3 regions of the Salinithrix halophila genome follow, and region 3 is predicted to be linked to each of the others. Evidence: riboswitches for the same ligand, from Rfam matches in the RefSeq annotation. Region 3 holds a riboswitch; each other region holds the start of a gene.
What was found. Region 3 has a riboswitch for S-adenosylmethionine ahead of metH (methionine synthase). Riboswitches for the same ligand answer to the same signal wherever they lie in the genome.
Positions count from the first base shown of each region.

Region 1: linked by a shared signal. The riboswitch ahead of ACFOUO_RS11310 (methionine ABC transporter ATP-binding protein) and the one ahead of metH (methionine synthase) in region 3 are both predicted to bind S-adenosylmethionine.
Region 2: linked by a shared signal. The riboswitch ahead of ACFOUO_RS03025 (YezD family protein) and the one ahead of metH (methionine synthase) in region 3 are both predicted to bind S-adenosylmethionine.

Region 1 covers NZ_JBHSAP010000015.1:217,318-219,581, forward strand. Annotated here, with positions in the region: gene ACFOUO_RS11305 (sugar transferase) at 1-239, shown strand, start outside; SAM riboswitch class I at 707-828, shown strand; gene ACFOUO_RS11310 (methionine ABC transporter ATP-binding protein) at 903-1,919, shown strand; gene ACFOUO_RS11315 (methionine ABC transporter permease) at 1,909-2,264, shown strand, end outside.
Region 2 covers NZ_JBHSAP010000007.1:171,477-173,740, reverse strand. Annotated here, with positions in the region: gene ACFOUO_RS03035 (DNA polymerase III subunit alpha) at 1-232, shown strand, start outside; gene ACFOUO_RS03030 (phosphatidylglycerophosphatase A family protein) at 289-828, shown strand; SAM riboswitch class I at 984-1,098, shown strand; gene ACFOUO_RS03025 (YezD family protein) at 1,204-1,320, shown strand; gene ACFOUO_RS03020 (phosphoadenylyl-sulfate reductase) at 1,417-2,139, shown strand; gene ACFOUO_RS03015 (inorganic phosphate transporter) at 2,158-2,264, shown strand, end outside.
Region 3 covers NZ_JBHSAP010000015.1:393,365-395,628, forward strand. Annotated here, with positions in the region: partial or broken gene ACFOUO_RS12155 (DEAD/DEAH box helicase) at 1-619, opposite strand, end outside; SAM riboswitch class I at 935-1,046, shown strand; gene metH (methionine synthase) at 1,118-2,264, shown strand, end outside.

The DNA.
Region 1 (2,264 bases), 180 kb from region 3:
GACCGGAACGGGATGTCTTTACTGAAAAGTTTTCCAAGGAAATCCCCGGATTTAAACAGCGTTTGATGGTGAAACCAGGATTAACGGGCTGGGCGCAGGTGAACGGTGGATATGACGCCACGCCAGAAGAGAAATTCTCCATGGACATGTATTATATCCAACGGCAGTCCTTGATCCTGGACATGAAGATTCTTTATCGAACTGTATGGGTGGTCCTTTCAGGAAGTGGAGCCCGTTAAAAGCGAAACAGCATGTAAAAGGGTTGCCGTGATTCCGGCAACCCTTTTTATCGATATTCTTGAGGCGTTAGTACGCTCTTATAATCACAGGTCAAACGAGAGGTATCCTTTCCATCTGTCTCCTATTAAGAAACCAGCCAGCGCAGGGACAGATAAAAAAGCAACCAGAGAGGAACGCTTATGAAAGCTGCGTTGAAAATGCCCAACCAGAAGGTTTTTCCCACAACCGTGTAGTTCATCCAGGGCACCTCCGATACCTCTTAGTGATTATTATTATACGGCAAACTGCCGGTGAATAGTGGGCTGTTAACCATTTGTAAAGGAAATGTAATGTCCGGGAAAGGTCGTTGAAAAACAACAGTGGAAAATTTTCTTGGTTATCTAATGGATAATTTTACCCCATTGACGTTGGGTATCCGGCATGCTAATATCGTTCTCGGACATTTAAATACGGAATGTATGATGTTCTCTTATCCAGAGAGGTGGAGGGACTGGCCCGATGAAGCCCGGCAACCGACCGCACAGCAAGGTTTTGCGGTAAAGGTGCCAATTCCTGCAGGACGTTTAAGTGCGTTCTGGCAGATGAGAGAAAGGATGGCGACTTTTAAATCCTTTCTGCTTCTGGCGGAAAGGATTTTTTTATGGTAAGGCGGTGGAAAGGACATGCTTCAATTGAAAGAAATCCAAAAAACTTATCCGTCCCGGTCCGGTTCGATCCCTGTCGTTGCTTTGAAGGATGTGAACCTGGAAGTGAATGAAGGGGAAATCTTCGGGATCATCGGACGCAGCGGAGCTGGTAAGAGTACACTCTTACGGTTGGTCAATGGCCTTGAAACTCCTGACTCCGGTGAGGTCTGGGTGGACGGTTGGTCAATTACCCGACTGAAAGAGAGGGAACTTCGTCAGGCACGCACCAAAATCGGGATGATTTTTCAACATTTTAACCTTCTCTGGTCTCGTACCGTTTGGGATAATGTCGCATTCCCTCTGGAAGTTGCGGGCCGTTCGAAAGAAGAAATTCGCCAGAAGGTTAATCATTTGTTGGAGCGGGTGGGACTAAGTGACCGGGCCAAAGCCTACCCCTCCCAGCTCTCTGGGGGTCAGAAACAACGGGTGGGCATCGCACGCGCCTTGGCCAACGACCCCAAGGTATTGTTGTGCGATGAAGCGACGTCTGCTCTGGATCCTGAAACAACGGGCTCCATTTTGCAACTTTTAAAGGAAATCAACCGGGATACGGGGATCACAACTTTGTTGATTACCCACGAAATGAGTGTGGTTCAGGCGATTTGTGGACGGATGGGGGTTATGGATGACGGTCGAATGATTGAGGTGGGAGAAGTGTCGGAGATTTTCAGGAATCCTTCTCATCCGGTTACTCGTCAGTTTGTCCGACAAACTTTATTAAAAGAACAAAGTACTCCTTTTGAGGACAAGGGTAGGGATTCCTCTGCATGTATCGTGGTGCAATGCCGTTTCCCTGGATTATCAGATGTTTGGGAGGAACTCCGAAAGGAGGCCGACCGAAGGCAACTTCAAATCCATGTCCTCGCCGGCGGCATTGACCCTTCCACACCTTGGACCCTCCGTGTGGAGGGAGATCGGGAGACTGCCGATAGGATTGTTACGGTATTGAGATCGTTGGGAGCGGAAGCGGAGGTGGCTGTCGGTGTTTCATGAAGTGGATTGGAACCTCATCTGGCAAGCAACGAGGGAGACGGTATACATGGTTGGGATTTCCACCTTCTTCACTGCTCTTTTTGGGATTCCGCTGGGAATCCTGTTGGTTATCACGGATCGGGGCCAGATCTGGGAGCAACAGGGCTTACAAAAAATCGTGGCTTCCGTCGTCAATCTATTCCGGGCGGTTCCCTTTATCGTCCTCGTCCTCGTTCTTTTCCCCGTAGCGCAATTTCTGGTGGGTACGACCCTGGGACCAACGGCAGCCACTATTCCCCTGATCGCTGGAGCGGCGCCCTTTTACGCGCGGATGGTGGAGACAGCCCTCCGGGAAGTGCCCAAGGG
Region 2 (2,264 bases), on a different contig from region 3:
GATCAGTCGGGAGCGGGAAGGGGCTGAAACATTGGAAGCGCTGAAACGCCTCCTATTGTCTCACAAGGGGAAGACCCCCGTCCGCCTCTACTATGAATCCTCGGGGAAGGTGCTAGCTCTTCCTGCAACCAAGTACGGGATCCATCCGTCGGAAGAATGCAAAAGTCGTGTGGAGGATATCCTAGGTAAGCACTCTTTTCGATTGAAAGAGTCTCCCACCACCCGCACCTGATTCAAGCGGGTTACATAGGATGAATCACGACGGATCGAAGGAGAGGGTGGGTTCCCTTGTTTTATAATCATGTTGTCCGTCTCCTCTCCGAGCGGGGCGTCACCCTAGAGGATATCTCTGACATCGCTTATGAACTGCAACGTCCCTATCATAAACAGTTGGAGAAAAAACAGTGTCGGGATAGTGTTGAACAGGTATTGAAAAAGCGGGAAGTTCAACATGCCCTCATAACCGGAATCGCCTTGGATAGTTTGGCGGAGAGGAAGTGTTTGCCCGTACCCTTGCAACGGATGATGGAGGTGGACGAACCCCTTTACGGATTGGATGAAATTCTGGCCCTTTCCATTACCAATGTTTACGGCACCATCGGGCTGACTAGTTTTGGCTATCTGGACAAAACCAAACTGGGCGTTATCCGTCGGTTAAACAACCACAGTGGTCGGATTCATGTTTTCCTGGACGATCTCGTGGCCGGTGTCGCCGCCGCCGCTTCTGCGCGGATCGCCCATGAAAAACCAGACATGGAGCGATACCGAGCCGACCTTGCTCTCCATGAGGATGGGCCGGTGGAGAAGTCCATTGAATCAAAGGAATAGGAAAGACCTCGGGGAATTCTGTTGCTCCCGAGGTCTTTTGGTATCCATCAATGGGACAGGGTTTCCGGATGGCGGATTAAAATGTGTAAATCCGATCTAAAAACTAGGGAAAAAGGGTTGACTTCCCGCCTGTGAGGCACTAAACTAAATAGCAACACTTATCCAGAGAGGCGGAGGGATCTGGCCCTATGAAGCCCGGCAACCTGCATGGCCTGCAAGGCTGCAAGGTGCCAACTCCAGCAAAATGGGAACCATTTTGGAAGATAAGGTGATAGGATGAATAATTGCCTACCCAGTCTTTCCAAAATGGAAAGACTTTTTTTATGAAAAGGGGACGGTTCGGTGGCAAAAAAGGAATCGAGCGGTTTCGATACCATAGCGGAGCAAATCCGTCACATGCTGGACACGATGCAATACGGTTCGATTACGTTGGTGGTTCAGGACGGGAAAGTAATCCAGTTGGAAAAAAACGAAAAAATTCGAATCCGATAAAATAAAGGCGCTGACCAGACAAACTGGAGGCGGCCTGGCCCACTTGGGTTCAGGCCGTCTTTTTGGATATTGAACAAACTGGAGGAGGTGGTCCACTTGGGTGCCCGACTAACGTATGAGACCTGGGAAACCGTGGAGAAAAAGCCTGTTTTCCCTATCGGAGACCCGTTGAAAGGGAGCATGAGTGTTCTGAAGTGGGCCTTTGACCATTATGGAGAAGGCCTTGTCTACGCCTGTAGTTTTGGGGCGGAGGGGATGGTCCTTATCGATCTGATATCCCGGGTAAAACCAAATGCCAAAGTAGTTTTTCTCGATACGGATCTTCACTTCAAAGAGACATATGACGTGATTGAACAGGTGAAAAAGCGGTATCCCGATTTGCGTATTGACATGCTGGAACCGGATCTCACCCTGGAAGAACAGGCAAACCGCCATGGAGACGCCTTATGGGAACGGAATCCCAATCTGTGTTGTCACATTCGTAAGATTGTTCCCCTGGAACGGGCGCTTTCACAGGTGACGGCATGGATTTCCGGCCTTCGTCGGGATCAGTCCCCCACAAGGCGTTTCACCCAGTTCCTTAATCAAGATAGACGGTTTCAGGCAGTGAAGGTATGCCCGCTCATTCATTGGACCTGGGAGGATGTTTGGGATTACATCCGGGAGAAGGATCTTCCCTACAACCTCCTTCACGACCGCGGATATCCCAGCATCGGCTGCGACAAATGTACACGCCCGGTGGCCGAGGGAGAGGATTCCCGGGCAGGTAGGTGGACCGGTATTCAAAAGACGGAATGCGGTCTCCATGTTAATCCGTGACAAAGGTAAGGGGAAACCATGACGATCCTTTATGTTGGATACGCGGTAGCTTTCTTTTTCGCGATGAACATCGGAGCGAGCGGAGCGGCGGCCTCGATGGGTGTAGCTTACGGTGCCGGTGCCGT
Region 3 (2,264 bases):
CTTTCACCCGGATTAACTCGGGATCCTTCATAAACGAAGTGGCCAAGCGGCGGATCGGTTCGGGCATGGTGGCGGAAAAGAGAAGGGTCTGGCGGGTTTCCGGCACCTGTTTCAGAATTTCTTCGATATCATCGATGAAACCCATGTTGAGCATCTCGTCCGCTTCATCCAGCACTGCTAGTTTCACATGATCCATGCGAATGGTCCGACGGCGAAGGTGATCCAAGAAACGCCCCGGTGTTCCAACAATGATATGAGGCCGTTTCTTCAAGGAACGGATCTGTCGGTTGATGTCTTGGCCACCGTAAACAGGCAGGGTGCGAATCCCTTTGAATTGCCCAATCTTATTCAATTCCTCCGCCACCTGAACGGCCAGTTCCCGCGTCGGGGTGATGACGATTCCTTGGACTTTGTCTTGTTCCGTATCAGCTTTCTCCACCAATGGGATACCGAAAGCAGCTGTTTTCCCAGTCCCGGTCTGAGCTTGTCCAATCAAGTCTTTTCCGTTCAGCGCCACGGGAAGAGCTTGGGCCTGGATCGGGGTAGCCTCTTCAAACCCCATGTCGCTGATGGCCCGAACGACCTGGTGATCCAATTCTAATTCATAAAAGGTGATCAATCGCTTAAACTCCTTTTTTCGCCCCATGAAGGGGACGGATGATTTTTCGACTTTAATAGACGTCATTCCTATTGTTGACCTATCCCATCATAACCAGTCCCCCGATATAGCGAAAGCTCTTTTTGAAAAAAGGTTCGTGCTTTTCTTTCCAGGAAAGGTATTCGGTCCATGTGTTTAATTCCGCTTTCTGGAAAAAGAGGGTGTACCTACAGATCCAGTAAAAGTTCCTCCAGGTATCTGCCGGTTGACAATTGCGTTGGAATTCCCTATAGTTAAGAAAATTGGCGGTTTATAACCGAACAAAATTATAGGATTCTCTTATCGAGAGTGGTGGAGGGACTGGCCCGATGAAGCCCGGCAACCTACCCCGCGAAGTCGCGGCGGTGTGGTGCCAATTCCTGCAGAGAAATTCTCTGGCGGATGAGAGAGGGTACAGTACACTCAACCTTTCATCGACAGAGATGAAAGGTTTTTTGATTATCAAAAGGGATGGTGGATATGGCTCAGACACTGGAAAAGAAGAAGCCGCTTGTACAGCGATTGGAAGAGAAAATCCTCATCCTGGACGGGGCGATGGGGACCCAATTACAGGAAGCAAACCTTTCCCCGGAAGACTTCGGGGGGGAAGAATATGACGGCTGTAACGAAAATCTCAACCTGACCCGCCCCGATGTGATCCGTCGCATCCACGAAAATTATCTGGAGGCAGGGGCCGACATCATTGAAACCAATACGTTCGGTGCCACGGCCCTTGTCTTGGCGGAGTATGGTCTTGAGGAGAAGGCGCTAGAGATCAACCGGGTGGCGGCACAATTGGCTGTGGAAGCCGTGAGGAAGTATTCCACACCGGAACATCCCCGCTACGCCGCCGGTGCACTGGGGCCAACGACCAAGACCCTATCTGTTACCGGAGGGACCACCTTCGATGAGCTGATTGATAACTACCAGGAACAGACGGTGGGACTGATTGAGGGGGGAGTCGATGCACTCCTGTTGGAGACTTCCCAGGATACGCTCAATGTGAAGGCGGCTGGCATCGGGATCCGACAGGCTTTTGAACAAACGAGTACAAATCTTCCTCTGCTGATCTCTGGAACGATCGAACCGATGGGGACGATGCTGGCGGGGCAGAATGTAGAGGCTTTTTACCTCTCCATTCAGCATTTGAAACCTCTTACTGTTGGACTCAACTGCGCTACGGGCCCCGAATTTATGCGAGATCATCTCCGGACATTGGCCGGTATGGCCGAATGCGGGGTTAGTTGTTATCCCAACGCGGGCTTGCCTGATGAGGATGGCAACTACCATGAAACCCCTCGGGGGCTGGCGCAAAAACTGGCTGGATTTGCGGATCAGGGTTGGCTGAATATGGCCGGCGGCTGTTGTGGGACGACTCCGGAACACATCCGAGCACTGTCAGAGGCATTGGCAGAGAAATCTCCTCGCCGGCGAAGCGTCGAGCCGCTCACCGCGGTATCAGGGATTGAGCCCCTTTACCTAGAGGCGGACAACCGACCGGTGCTGGTCGGGGAGAGGACCAACGTGATCGGGTCGAAGAAATTTCGAGATCTGATCAAGGAAGGGAAGTATGAGGACGCATCGGAAATCGCCCGCCGTCAGGTAAAAGGGGGCGCCCAGGTTATCG